Regions from separate parts of the Lysinibacillus sp. Y5S-8 genome, predicted to be linked through region 2. Evidence: a T-box and tRNA genes for the amino acid it is inferred to sense, from the RefSeq annotation. Region 2 holds a T-box; the other holds one or more tRNA genes.
What was found. The T-box of region 2 lies ahead of leuS (leucine--tRNA ligase). A T-box ahead of a tRNA ligase gene usually reads a tRNA of that ligase, here a tRNA-Leu.

Region 1 (6,962 bases), 350 kb from region 2:
TCGGAAGGTGCGGCTGGATCACCTCCTTTCTAAGGATTATTTCGGAATACAAACCTGGGGTTTGTAAGATTACGTTTTGCGTTCAGTTTTGAAGGTTCATTCTTTCTTGAATGAAAATCTTCAAAACTTGTTCTTTGAAAACTGGATAAAACGACATTGAAATTGTAACAAACACATTTATTTTTTAAGTTTTTTTTATAGGCTTAATAACATTAAAAGGTTTCAAGACACGAGCAGTTCTAGGAAGCAATCGAGTGAATGAAGGAGCGTACTTGAGTACGTGACTGATTGAACGAGAGAAGCTGACAACGAAATGCGATGTGTATTGAAAGCTGATAGGTTAAGTTATTAAGGGCGCACGGCGAATGCCTTGGCACTAGGAGCCGAAGAAGGACGGCACTAACACCGATATGCTTCGGGGAGCTGTAAGTGAGCTTTGATCCGGAGATTTCCGAATGGGGGAACCCACTACGTTTAATCGCGTAGTATCTTGACGTGAATACATAGCGTCTTGAAGGCAGACCCAGGGAACTGAAACATCTAAGTACCTGGAGGAAGAGAAAGAAAAATCGATTCCCTGAGTAGCGGCGAGCGAAACGGGAAGAGCCCAAACCAAGAGGCTTGCCTCTTGGGGTTGTAGGACACTCAATACGGAGTTACAAAAGAGCGAGTTAGATGAAGCGACTTGGAAAGGTCCGCCAGAGCAGGTAAAAGCCCTGTAGTCGAAAGTTTGTTCTCTCCTGAGTGGATCCTGAGTACGGCGGAACACGTGAAATTCCGTCGGAATCCGGGAGGACCATCTCCCAAGGCTAAATACTACCTAGTGACCGATAGTGAACCAGTACCGTGAGGGAAAGGTGAAAAGCACCCCGGAAGGGGAGTGAAAGAGATCCTGAAACCGTGTGCCTACAAGTAGTTAGAGCCCGTTAATGGGTGATAGCGTGCCTTTTGTAGAATGAACCGGCGAGTTACGATTACGTGCGAGGTTAAGCTTTAGAAGGCGGAGCCGCAGCGAAAGCGAGTCTGAATAGGGCGAAATAGTACGTGGTCGTAGACCCGAAACCAGGTGATCTACCCATGTCCAGGGTGAAGGTAAGGTAACACTTACTGGAGGCCCGAACCCACGCACGTTGAAAAGTGCGGGGATGAGGTGTGGGTAGCGGAGAAATTCCAATCGAACTTGGAGATAGCTGGTTCTCTCCGAAATAGCTTTAGGGCTAGCCTCGTGATGAGAATACTGGAGGTAGAGCACTGTTTGGACTAGGGGGCCATCCCGGTTTACCGAATTCAGACAAACTCCGAATGCCAGATATTTATACACGGGAGTCAGACTGCGAGTGATAAGATCCGTAGTCAAAAGGGAAACAGCCCAGACCACCAGCTAAGGTCCCAAAGTAATCGTTAAGTGGAAAAGGATGTGGCGTTGCACAGACAACCAGGATGTTGGCTTAGAAGCAGCCATCATTTAAAGAGTGCGTAATAGCTCACTGGTCGAGTGACGCTGCGCCGAAAATGTATCGGGGCTAAACGATTCACCGAAGCTGTGGATTGACATCTACGATGTCAGTGGTAGGAGAGCGTTCTAAGTGCGTTGAAGTCAGACCGGAAGGACTGGTGGAGCGCTTAGAAGTGAGAATGCCGGTATGAGTAGCGAAAGACGGGTGAGAATCCCGTCCACCGTATGACTAAGGTTTCCTGAGGAAGGCTCGTCCGCTCAGGGTTAGTCGGGACCTAAGCCGAGGCCGATAGGCGTAGGCGATGGACAACAGGTTGATATTCCTGTACCACCTCCTCACCGTTTGAGAAATGGGGGGACGCAGTAGGATAGGGTAAGCGCGCTGTTGGTTATGCGCGTCCAAGCAGTAAGGCGTGTGTGTAGGCAAATCCGCACACTGTAACGTTGAGCTGTGATGGCGAGTCCGTATGGACGAAGTTCCTGATTTCACACTGCCAAGAAAAGCCTCTATCGAGGTGAGAGGTGCCCGTACCGCAAACCGACACAGGTAGTCGAGGAGAGAATCCTAAGGTGTGCGAGAGAACTCTCGTTAAGGAACTCGGCAAAATGACCCCGTAACTTCGGGAGAAGGGGTGCTCTTGAGCGTGCAAGCGCATGAGAGCCGCAGTGAATAGGCCCAGGCGACTGTTTAGCAAAAACACAGGTCTCTGCAAAACCGTAAGGTGACGTATAGGGGCTGACGCCTGCCCGGTGCTGGAAGGTTAAGAGGAGTGGTTAGCGCAAGCGAAGCTGCGAATTGAAGCCCCAGTAAACGGCGGCCGTAACTATAACGGTCCTAAGGTAGCGAAATTCCTTGTCGGGTAAGTTCCGACCCGCACGAAAGGCGTAACGATCTGGGCACTGTCTCAACGAGAGACTCGGTGAAATTATAGTACCTGTGAAGATGCAGGTTACCCGCGACAGGACGGAAAGACCCCGTGGAGCTTTACTGTAGCCTGATATTGAATTTTGGTACAACTTGTACAGGATAGGTAGGAGCCAGAGATCTCGGAGCGCCAGCTTCGAAGGAGGCGTCGGTGGGATACTACCCTGGTTGTATTGAAATTCTAACCCATGCCCCTTAGCGGGGCAGGAGACAGTGTCAGGCGGACAGTTTGACTGGGGCGGTCGCCTCCTAAAAGGTAACGGAGGCGCCCAAAGGTTCCCTCAGAATGGTTGGAAATCATTCGTAGAGTGTAAAGGCACAAGGGAGCTTGACTGCGAGACCTACAAGTCGAGCAGGGTCGAAAGACGGGCTTAGTGATCCGGTGGTTCCGCATGGAAGGGCCATCGCTCAACGGATAAAAGCTACCCCGGGGATAACAGGCTTATCTCCCCCAAGAGTCCACATCGACGGGGAGGTTTGGCACCTCGATGTCGGCTCATCGCATCCTGGGGCTGTAGTCGGTCCCAAGGGTTGGGCTGTTCGCCCATTAAAGCGGTACGCGAGCTGGGTTCAGAACGTCGTGAGACAGTTCGGTCCCTATCCGTCGTGGGCGTAGGAAATTTGAGAGGAGCTGTCCTTAGTACGAGAGGACCGGGATGGACACACCGCTGGTGTACCAGTTGTCTTGCCAAAGGCATCGCTGGGTAGCTATGTGTGGACGGGATAAGTGCTGAAAGCATCTAAGCATGAAGCCCCCCTCAAGATGAGATTTCCCATTACGCAAGTAAGTAAGATCCCTCAAAGACGATGAGGTAGATAGGTTCGAGGTGGAAGTGTGGTGACACATGGAGCTGACGAATACTAATCGATCGAGGACTTAACCAAAATGTTTGAACCATTCAATGAACCGTTTATCCAGTTTTGAAAGAATAAAAAACATTATAATATACTTGTAATTTTGATAAAATATGCTATAATAAGTATTGTCTTTCAAATAGTCTAGTGATGATGGCAAAGAGGTCACACCCGTTCCCATACCGAACACGGAAGTTAAGCTCTTTAGCGCCGATGGTAGTTGGGGGCTTCCCCCTGTGAGAGTAGGACGTCGCTAGGCTATATACTAAAATCATTCCGAAGTAGCTCAGTTGGTAGTAGCACCTGACTGTTAATCAGGTTGTCGCAGGTTCGAGTCCTGCCTTCGGAGCCATTCTTGGAGAGTTGTCCGAGTGGCCGAAGGAGCACGATTGGAAATCGTGTAGGCGGTTAACACTGTCTCAAGGGTTCAAATCCCTTACTCTCCGCCAGCACTTTGATTTATTCCAAAAGTTGGCCCCTTGGTCAAGTGGTTAAGACACCGCCCTTTCACGGCGGTAACACGGGTTCGAATCCCGTAGGGGTCACCATTTAAATACCCAGATGGAGGATTAGCTCAGCTGGGAGAGCATCTGCCTTACAAGCAGAGGGTCGGCGGTTCGAGCCCGTCATCCTCCACCATTATTTTTACAATAGTATATGATTATCGCGGGGTGGAGCAGTGGTAGCTCGTCGGGCTCATAACCCGAAGGTCGTTGGTTCAAATCCGGCCCCCGCAACCAAATGGTCCCGTGGTGTAGCGGTTAACATGCCTGCCTGTCACGCAGGAGATCGCCGGTTCGATCCCGGTCGGGACCGCCATTTATTTTAATAACAAGGGTCAGTAGCTCAGTTGGTAGAGCATTAGATTGAAGCTCTAAGTGTCGGCGGTTCGATTCCGTCCTGACCCATCATGTTTTTTTGCCGGTGTAGCTCAGTTGGTAGAGCAACTGACTTGTAATCAGTAGGTCGTGGGTTCGACTCCTATCGCCGGCACCATGTATTCCCGGAGGGGTAGCGAAGTGGCTAAACGCGGCGGACTGTAAATCCGCTCCTTAGGGTTCGGCGGTTCGAATCCGTCCCCCTCCACCAGTTTTATTATTATAGGGGCATAGTTCAACGGTAGAATAGAGGTCTCCAAAACCTTTGGTGTGGGTTCGATTCCTACTGCCCCTGCCAATTAATTTTATGGCGATTGTGGCGAAGTGGTTAACGCACCGGATTGTGGTTCCGGCATTCGTGGGTTCGATTCCCATCAGTCGCCCCATTTAAAATAAAATTAATAAAAATCATAATATAATGGCGATTGTGGCGAAGTGGTTAACGCACCGGATTGTGGTTCCGGCACTCGTGGGTTCGATTCCCATCAGTCGCCCCATTTATATAATTATCTTTTGGGGTATAGCCAAGCGGTAAGGCAACGGATTTTGATTCCGTCATGCCCTGGTTCGAATCCAGGTACCCCAGCCATTTTGCGGAAGTAGTTCAGTGGTAGAACACCACCTTGCCAAGGTGGGGGTCGCGAGTTCGAACCTCGTCTTCCGCTCCAACTTCGATGGCGGCATAGCCAAGTGGTAAGGCACAGGTCTGCAACACCTTTATCACCGGTTCAAATCCGGTTGCCGCCTCCATATTTTAATTCGAATCGGTGTATCCGATTTTTTTTATCTCCATTATGCCGGTGTGGCGGAATTGGCAGACGCGCACGACTCAAAATCGTGTTCCTTTGGAGTGTCGGTTCGACCCCGACCACCGGTATCACTAGATTAATTTACGTTACGATTAAAAAGTTAAGAAAGCTCATAAACCTTGATATAACAGGGTTTATGAGCTTTTTGCATTGTTGATAATACGATAGAAAACGATAAGAATTGATTTTGTTTTACACAAGCTGTTATCCAAAAAGGGTTTTATGAAAGGTTGTAGAATTCTTTTAAATAATATGTTCTAAAGGGGGATGAAGATGGAGTTTAAGGATTATTTGATGCAGGAGTATAATATTAGCGAAAGTTCTGCAAAGGACTATGTAGGGCGTTTTAACGGTATTATCAATAGAGGATTGTATAATGGAGAAGATAAAATGACTAACACTCTAAAAGAAGCTATTGAAAAAGAATTTCCTAATTCAAAAAAACATTATTCCCTTACACTTGAAAGGTATATTAAATATAAAAAAGAGAATAAACTAAAAGCTCACGTGTAGAAAAACAAACGTAAGCTTATGACGAATTAGTTATACTTGTGCAATAGGAGATGTTAATCACTACTTATTATACATTTCTGTAAAAGTTTCGAATGCTATTTGATCATTTTCTTCAATTCTTTCTTTTAGAATGTGTGCATTTCGTTGAAAAACGGGTATTGAATACATATAACACTAGCTTCTCCTCCATTGATACAGCCTCCTATAAACAGAATATTTCTAGTTTGTAAAATTTGGAGAATTTTGGATAAAAGTGTTCATTCCATTCTACTTTAGCTGTTACATTCATCTTCTTTTTCATATACATTGAGTAAAAGTATACTTACGATATACTGATTATCTTGAATCCATTGATTATAAATTCCACCATGCTCTTCTACAATTCTTTTCACATTTTTAATTCCTATTCCCTCGAATTGTCTATTCTTTCGAGTTTGAAGCTCCGCAGTATCAAATACATTTGAAATTTCTATAAGTAGGTTCTGATCAAATTGTTTGATAAGAAGTGAAATTTCTTTTTCTTTAGAATTTGATAAACGTAAGACTGCGTTTATAGAATTATCTATTAAATTACCTAGCACAACTGCAAAAATATCAGTATCTAATTTAATCCTTTCAGGAAAGAAAGATTTAACGTTTAAAGTTATTCCATTGCTTTCAGCAATAGATATTTTTTCATTCAGAAGATAATTTAGCACGTAGTTATTTGTAAAATAATAATCAATGTGTTCGATTTTCTGTATCGAATTTTGAAGATATTTTTCAGCTCCAGCAGTATCTCCCTGACTTAACATACCCATTAGAACTACGTATTGATTTTTTAAGTCGTGCTTTATTGAATATAGTTTAGATTGTGAATCCTTTAGTTGTTTGAAAAATTTCAATTCTGATTCAAATACTTTTTTTTGCGTTTTAGTTTTTTCAAGCTTCTCATAATAATTTCCGAGGGTTATATAAAGATATAGTATGCATAAATTCATATAAATTATAAAAATAGCAATCAATATAAAGATAAAATTAGGTTGATTAATAATATGAATTTCAGATACTCCAGCAGTGCTTAACACAAATATCGATATCATTGGTATAGAAATTATTGCCATTAAGAGAAAAACATTTATAGGTCTCTTTAATTTACGCTTTTGAAGAAAGATAATTTTAAGAACAGCTACAGCCATTAGTTTTAAAATAATAGCCATACCTCCCCCTCCAGCTATAAAGAGAAAATTTGAATCATAACTTTCTAATTGTAATACCATTTTCGTAATAAAAAACGAAACAGAATCACAGATTAAAAACGTAAATAGTAAATAAATTACCCAAAAGAACTCTTTTCTCAAATCTATCTGAGTCCTCTTTGCGATAACTAAAAACAATAAAGCAGTGAAGGTGATATTGATCAGTATATAAGGAAAATTGTTAAAGTTGAATAATGTAACGATAGTGTCATTCATTATATTAAGTCTCTTAACTTCATCAAAATTTGTTTTCTGGCACTATCTATAAATTTACGACTTATTGGTATT
Region 2 (6,962 bases):
ACTTCCCTTGCCAGCTGCCACGACGTTCAAGCTCGGCATCAATGCCATTCAATACTTCCCATTTATTGACGCTCCACATCGGTCCAATCATTAAATCAATCGGTCCATCGCCGGTAATACGATGAATGACCATTTCAGGTGGGAGAAGTTCTAATTGATCTGCCACTAGTTTTGTATAGACATCCTGATCTAAAAATTCTAACATGCCTTTTTCATATTGCTTCACCATTGGCGTACCTTTTAGTAGATGTAATAAGTGGATTTTTATGCCTTGGACATCTAGCTGTGCTACTGCTTGAGCAGTTTCCATCATCATGTCATAGTCTTCAAGAGGCAGGCCATTAATGATATGTGAGCAAACACGTATGCCGTGCTTGCGCAATTTTTCAACGCCTTCCACATAGGTTGCATAATCATGGGCACGATTAATCAGATTCGCTGTTTTTTCGTGCACGGTTTGAAGACCAAGCTCAATCCATAAATACGTACGCTCGTTTAACTCTGCTAAGTATTCCACGACATCATCTGGTAAACAATCAGGACGAGTAGCAATGGAAAGACCAACAACACCTTCTTGTGCTAAAGCAGCTTCAAATTTTTCCTTTAAAACTGGCAGTGGGGCATGTGTATTTGTATAGGCTTGGAAGTACGCCATATATTTGCCGTCCTTCCATTTCTGATGCATTTTGTCTCGGATTTCAGCAAATTGTACATCGATTGAATCTACCTTATTACCGGCAAAATCACCAGAGCCTGCAGCACTGCAAAATGTACAGCCACCGAAAGCGACTGTGCCATCACGATTTGGGCAATCAAAGCCTGCGTCTAATGCGACTTTAAATACTTTATGTCCGAATTGATCACGTAAATAGCGATTCCATGTATAATACCTTTTTCCTTCTGAAGGAAAAGGAAAATTCGTTTCTGTCATTTATTTCACTCCTCTAACGCTTTATTCTATCATGTGCTTTTCGTTCCGTCATGGGGGAAGGGCTTGATCGTTACATCAATGAAGAAAAATTGTAATGAAAACAAGAAAAAGACTTTTAAAACTTAGTTAAAGTATGATGGCATACTTGTAAAAAGGGTAAAATTATTTTTCTTGTGCTTTTAAGATTTTCAGCATAAACTAGCTATTTAGAGAGGCGAAATAATGGAGGTCATCATATGCCAAAACGTGTTTGGTTTTTACTTATTGGAATGCTTGTGAACACAACAGGTAACTCTTTTTTATGGCCTTTAAATGCCATATATATGCATGATTATTTAGGGAAAACTTTAGCGATGGCTGGTTTTGTCTTAATGCTCAATTCTGCTGCTGGAGTATTGGGCAATCTATTAGGTGGTTACTTATTTGATAGAATCGGTGGCTATAAGGCGATTATGTTTGGCATCCTGCTAACAATTGCTTCATTAATAGGCTTAACAATTTGGCATGGTTGGCCACATTATGTGTGGTTTTTAACGATACTAGGCTTTAGTGGGGGCATCGTTTTTCCAAGTATGTTCGCATTAGCAGGGGCTGCATGGCCTGAGGGCGGACGAAAAGCCTTTAATGCGATCTATTTGGCACAGAATGTCGGTGTTGCAGTTGGCCCTGCTCTTGCGGGTATAGTAGCTGATTATCAATTTGATTATGTTTTTAAAGTGAATTTAGGCATGTATATTTTATTCTTTTTTATTGCTTTATTTACATTTAAACGTTTAGAGGCAGGCAGTATTGCCCCTAAAAATGTCGTCAGTGAAAGTAAACGAATTGTTAACAAAGCACCATTCTATGCGTTGTTAATTATTAGCGCATCCTCAGTGTTATGTTGGCTTGCATATTCTCAATGGAGTGCGACTATTTCATCCTATACTCAAGATTTAGGCTTAGGGTTAAAGCAATATAGTTTACTTTGGACAATAAATGGTTTGCTTATAGTTGTAGGTCAGCCACTCATTGCACCGCTTGTGAAAAGGTGGGAAAACAATTTGAAGCGTCAGCTAGTATTTGGTGTAATTCTGATTGCCCTATCGTTTGGAATCATCGCCTTTGCGAGTGATTTTAAAATGTTTGGAGCCGCGATGCTTGTTTTAACGTTTGGTGAAATGTTCTATACCCCAGCATTACCAACCATCGCGAATCAGCTCGCACCAAAAGGTCGACAAGGGTTCTATCAGGGCATTATCAATAGTGCAGCGACAGGTGGTCGGATGATTGGGCCATTATTCGGTGGGATAATGGTGGATCAATTTGGCATGATACCTCTTGTATTAACTTTAGTGGTAGTTGTGCTGTTGGCTATTATTCCATGTTTAACTTATGATTATCCTTTAAAAAAGAATAATATCGTTGCACATTAATAGTGGGCAAGGAAGAGAGCAAAAACGAGTGATCAGCACTTGGTTTTGCTCTTTTTTTATTGAAGCTATTGAAAAATAATCGATACAGGCTTACAATCATACATATTCAAATATTTGAATATGTAGTAATGTGGAGGGTGTTTTTTATGGAAGAGGGTTTACAACAATTTAAGGCGGATTTTTTTAAAGCATTAGCACATCCGTTACGCATTAGAATACTGGAACTCCTTGTAGAAGGTCAGAAAAGTGTCAATGAGATTCAAGATTGCTTAGAGAAAGAGGGTTCTGCTGTTTCTCAGCAATTAAGTGTATTACGCGCCAAAAATATCGTTTATGGTGTGAAGGAAGGTAAAAAAGTCTACTATTCTTTAAGTGATCCAATGATTGGTGAATTACTTGGGGTGGCAAAGGATATTTTCAATAACCATTTAGTTAATACCATTTCGAGATTAGAGGAAATGACGAGCAATGAAGGTGACGAAGGCAATAAGTAAATCAAAGAAGTTGAAAAATTATGCTTTGCTTATTATTTCGAAGGGAAGATTTATCTATGAAGTCACTGTTTACAGGACGCTTTGAAGGGTATTCTGTTCATCACGTCAAGAAGGATCTATTATCCGGAATTATAGTTGGGATCGTCGCTATTCCACTTGCCATGTCTTTTGCCATTGCATCGGGGGTGAAACCCGAATATGGGATTTATACCGCCTGTATTGCGGGTATTCTTATTTCTCTTTTTGGTGGATCGAAATATCAAATTGGTGGGCCAACAGGGGCGTTTGTACCGATTTTATTAGGAATTGTCATTACCTATGGCTATGAGGATTTATTACTTGCAGGATTAATGGCTGGGATTATGCTTTGCTTAATGGGCATTTTTAAGCTAGGATCTTTAATTAAATTTATACCTCGCCCTGTTACAGTTGGCTTTACAGCAGGTATAGCAGTTATTATTTTTACAGGTCAAATTGCCAACTTTTTAGGGCTAACAAATGTTAAAAGACATGAGTATTTTATTGCCAATATACAAGAAATTATGAAGCAGCTTGGAACGACCAATATGTATAGTATTTTGACGGCTGTTATCTGTTTTGTGACAATACTGATGACGCCGAAGTTTTTTCCAAAGGTTCCTGGAGCATTAGCAGGTATTGTTGTTTCTACACTTGTGGCCACTTTCCTTTTTGCAGGACATGTTGCTACAATCGCGACAGCTTATGGGCAAATTCCGAATTCATTGCCTCATTTTGCTATACCTGATATCACCTTTGAACGCTTACAACTGCTTATTGGACCAGCGTTTGTCATCGCCATGCTAGGGGGTATAGAGTCACTACTATCGGCAGTCGTTGCGGATGGGATGACGAATAGTAAGCATAACAGTAATCGAGAGCTGATTGGTCAAGGAATTGCTAATATCGTGACGCCTTTGTTCGGGGGGATTCCAGCTACAGGTGCTATTGCACGGACTGCAACTAATATTAAAACAGGTGCAGTATCGCCTATGTCAGGTATCATACACGGAGTATTTGTTTTAGTTACATTATTGCTATTAGCACCATATGCGTCTCATATTCCATTAGCAAGTATGGCTCCTGTATTGATGGTCGTAGCCTGGAATATGAGCGAACGACACCATTTCTCACATATTGTGAAATTAAAATCGGGTGACTCGCTAGTGTTATTGATTACCTTTTTATTAACGGTGTTTACAAGTCTCACATTAGCAGTGGAAGTAGGGCTTGTATTAGCTGTGCTATTATTTGCGAAACGCATGAGTGAAAAGCTTGTTGTGACAAAGGTACTCCCAGACCATTCAAACAAAAGTGAGAAGGTACAGCCCCATGTCGTTCACCAGCAGCATGATTGTCCACAAATTAGCATGTATACAATTGAAGGACCATTATTCTTTGGAGCTGCCCAAATGTTTGAACAAAAAATTGAAAGCACTTTGCATCAGCAACCAAGAGTTTTGATATTGCGAATGGGGAAAGTGCCCTTTATGGATTCCACTGGTGAAGCATATTTTAGCAATATCATTGAAAACTTTACAGCACAGGGGGGTAAAATCCTGGTAACAGGTGTGCAAGGTGATTTAAAAGTAGCTCTTCAGCACAATGGTATTTACGATAAAATTGGTGCGCATCATTTTTATCAGCATACTGGAGAAGCGATTACTAAGGCTCTCGGCTATTTGGACACAAAGAAATGCATCGGATGCCAGCATTTTGCTTTTCATGAATGTAAGAATTTATCAAACCCTAAGGAAGAAAAGGAATTAATTCTTCAGTAATGGGTTAGTCTGTAAACAAAGGCTTGTGCTTTTCAATACTTTCCATTAGAATAAATGCAATATCATGTAAAGACTGTGATGAGGAATAGTAAATTTGTCGTTCTTTTTAGAGAGCTAGCGGCTGGTGGGAGCTAGTAAGAAAGCAAGTTGAACTCGCCTTCTGAGTCTGCCCGCGTGAAACAGCGTGTGTCGTTTCTTCCGCGTTAAGGAAGCTTGAGCCGAGTGTAATCACTAATTTGGGTGGTACCGCGGGAGTACAAATTCTCTCGTCCCTTCTATAAGAAAGGGACGGGTTTTTTTATTTTTTAAATATTTTGTCAATTATGATGAAGAGCAGCATGATTCAATCGAAGGAGGAAAAAGAATGAGTTTTAATCATCTACAAATTGAAAAAAAGTGGCAGCAATATTGGGCTAATAACAAAACATTCAAAACTGAAAATGAAACAGCGAAGCCTAAATTTTTTGCATTAGATATGTTTCCATATCCATCTGGCGCTGGACTGCATGTAGGACATCCAGAAGGATATACAGCGACAGATATTTTATCACGCTTTAAACGTATGCAAGGCTACAATGTATTACATCCAATGGGCTGGGATGCTTTTGGTTTACCAGCTGAGCAATATGCACTCGATACAGGAAATGACCCAGCAGAATTTACAGCTAAAAATATTGCAACTTTTAAACGCCAAATTCAAGAGCTAGGATTCAGTTATGATTGGGATCGCGAAATTAACACGACGGATCCAGAGTATTATAAATGGACACAATGGATTTTTATCCAGCTTTATAAAAAAGGTTTAGCCTATGTGGATGAAGTAGCTGTTAACTGGTGTCCAGCGCTTGGTACGGTATTGGCTAACGAAGAAGTAATTGATGGGAAATCAGAGCGTGGTGGGCATCCAGTAGAACGTCGACCAATGAAACAATGGATGCTTAAAATTACTGCGTATGCTGATCGTTTAATCGACGACCTAGAAGAAGTTGATTGGCCAGAATCTATTAAAGATATGCAGCGCAACTGGATTGGTCGTTCAGAAGGGGCAGAAGTAACATTTGCTATTGATGGTTCAGATCAAAACTTCACGGTCTTCACAACACGCCCAGATACATTATTTGGTGCTACATATTGTGTACTTGCGCCTGAACATAAATTAGTAGAACAAATAACGACAGCTGAGCAACGTCAAGCTGTTGAGGCATATTTAGAAAAAGTGAAAATGAAATCTGATCTTGAGCGCACAGATTTAGCAAAAGAAAAAACAGGCGTATTCACAGGTGCTTATGCAGTGAATCCGATTAACGGGAAAAAAGCGCCGATTTGGATTGCTGACTATGTGTTAGTATCTTACGGTACAGGTGCTATTATGGCGGTGCCAGCACATGATGAACGTGACTATGAATTTGCGACTGCATTTGGTTTAGACATCGTTCCTGTACTTGAGGGTGGGGACATTAGCAAAGAAGCATTTACAGGTGATGGTCAACATATTAATTCTGAATTCCTTAATGGTTTAAATAAAGAAGATGGCATTGCGAAAGCAATTGAATGGTTAGAGGAAAAAGGCGTTGGAGAAAAGAAAATTTCTTATCGACTACGTGATTGGCTATTCTCACGTCAGCGTTACTGGGGTGAACCAATTCCAATGATTCATTGGGAAGATGGCACGATCACACCTGTTCCAGAATCAGAATTACCATTAGTGCTTCCAAAAACAGATAATATCCGTCCATCGGGTACTGGTGAATCACCATTAGCTAATATTGCTGAATGGGTGAATGTTGTAGATCCAGAGACAGGCAAAAAGGGTCGCCGTGAAACAAATACAATGCCACAGTGGGCTGGGTCTAGCTGGTACTTCTTACGCTATATCGACCCTACAAATACAGAGGCGATTGCAGATCCAGAGTTACTAAAACGTTGGTTACCAGTAGATATTTATATTGGAGGAGCGGAGCATGCAGTACTGCACTTACTTTACGCTCGCTTCTGGCATAAAGTTCTTTATGATCTAGGTGTTGTTCACACGAAAGAGCCATTCCATAAATTATTTAACCAAGGTATGATTCTTGGTGAAGGTAATGAAAAAATGTCTAAATCGAAAGGTAATGTTGTAAACCCTGATGAAATCATTTCATCACATGGTGCCGATACATTACGTTTGTATGAAATGTTCATGGGACCATTAGAGGCATCTGTTGCATGGTCAACAAATGGTTTAGATGGGGCACGTCGCTTCTTAGATCGTATTTGGCGTCTATTTGTTAATGAAGAAGATGGAGCCATTTCATCAAAAATTCAAGTGTCTAACGATCAAACA

Region 1: it has a tRNA-Leu gene. The T-box ahead of leuS (leucine--tRNA ligase) is inferred to sense a tRNA for this amino acid. The anticodon was not compared.

Annotation. Positions count from the first base shown of each region.
Region 1 covers NZ_CP145889.1:3,931,590-3,938,551, reverse strand. Annotated here, with positions in the region: rRNA gene V6670_RS19315 (16S ribosomal RNA) at 1-29, shown strand, start outside; rRNA gene V6670_RS19310 (23S ribosomal RNA) at 339-3,266, shown strand; rRNA gene rrf (5S ribosomal RNA) at 3,380-3,495, shown strand; tRNA gene V6670_RS19300 (tRNA-Asn) at 3,512-3,588, shown strand; tRNA gene V6670_RS19295 (tRNA-Ser) at 3,594-3,685, shown strand; tRNA gene V6670_RS19290 (tRNA-Glu) at 3,710-3,784, shown strand; tRNA gene V6670_RS19285 (tRNA-Val) at 3,800-3,875, shown strand; tRNA gene V6670_RS19280 (tRNA-Met) at 3,902-3,976, shown strand; tRNA gene V6670_RS19275 (tRNA-Asp) at 3,980-4,055, shown strand; tRNA gene V6670_RS19270 (tRNA-Phe) at 4,072-4,144, shown strand; tRNA gene V6670_RS19265 (tRNA-Thr) at 4,157-4,232, shown strand; tRNA gene V6670_RS19260 (tRNA-Tyr) at 4,242-4,325, shown strand; tRNA gene V6670_RS19255 (tRNA-Trp) at 4,339-4,412, shown strand; tRNA gene V6670_RS19250 (tRNA-His) at 4,425-4,500, shown strand; tRNA gene V6670_RS19245 (tRNA-His) at 4,536-4,611, shown strand; tRNA gene V6670_RS19240 (tRNA-Gln) at 4,629-4,703, shown strand; tRNA gene V6670_RS19235 (tRNA-Gly) at 4,708-4,782, shown strand; tRNA gene V6670_RS19230 (tRNA-Cys) at 4,791-4,864, shown strand; tRNA gene V6670_RS19225 (tRNA-Leu) at 4,911-4,991, shown strand; gene V6670_RS19220 (hypothetical protein) at 5,197-5,436, shown strand; gene V6670_RS19215 (GHKL domain-containing protein) at 5,709-6,635, opposite strand; gene V6670_RS19210 (LytTR family DNA-binding domain-containing protein) at 6,890-6,962, opposite strand, start outside.
Region 2 covers NZ_CP145889.1:3,576,626-3,583,587, reverse strand. Annotated here, with positions in the region: gene V6670_RS17320 (TIGR01212 family radical SAM protein) at 1-931, opposite strand, end outside; gene V6670_RS17315 (MFS transporter) at 1,168-2,346, shown strand; gene V6670_RS17310 (metalloregulator ArsR/SmtB family transcription factor) at 2,493-2,840, shown strand; gene V6670_RS17305 (SulP family inorganic anion transporter) at 2,897-4,639, shown strand; T-box leader at 4,706-4,916, shown strand; gene leuS (leucine--tRNA ligase) at 5,004-6,962, shown strand, end outside.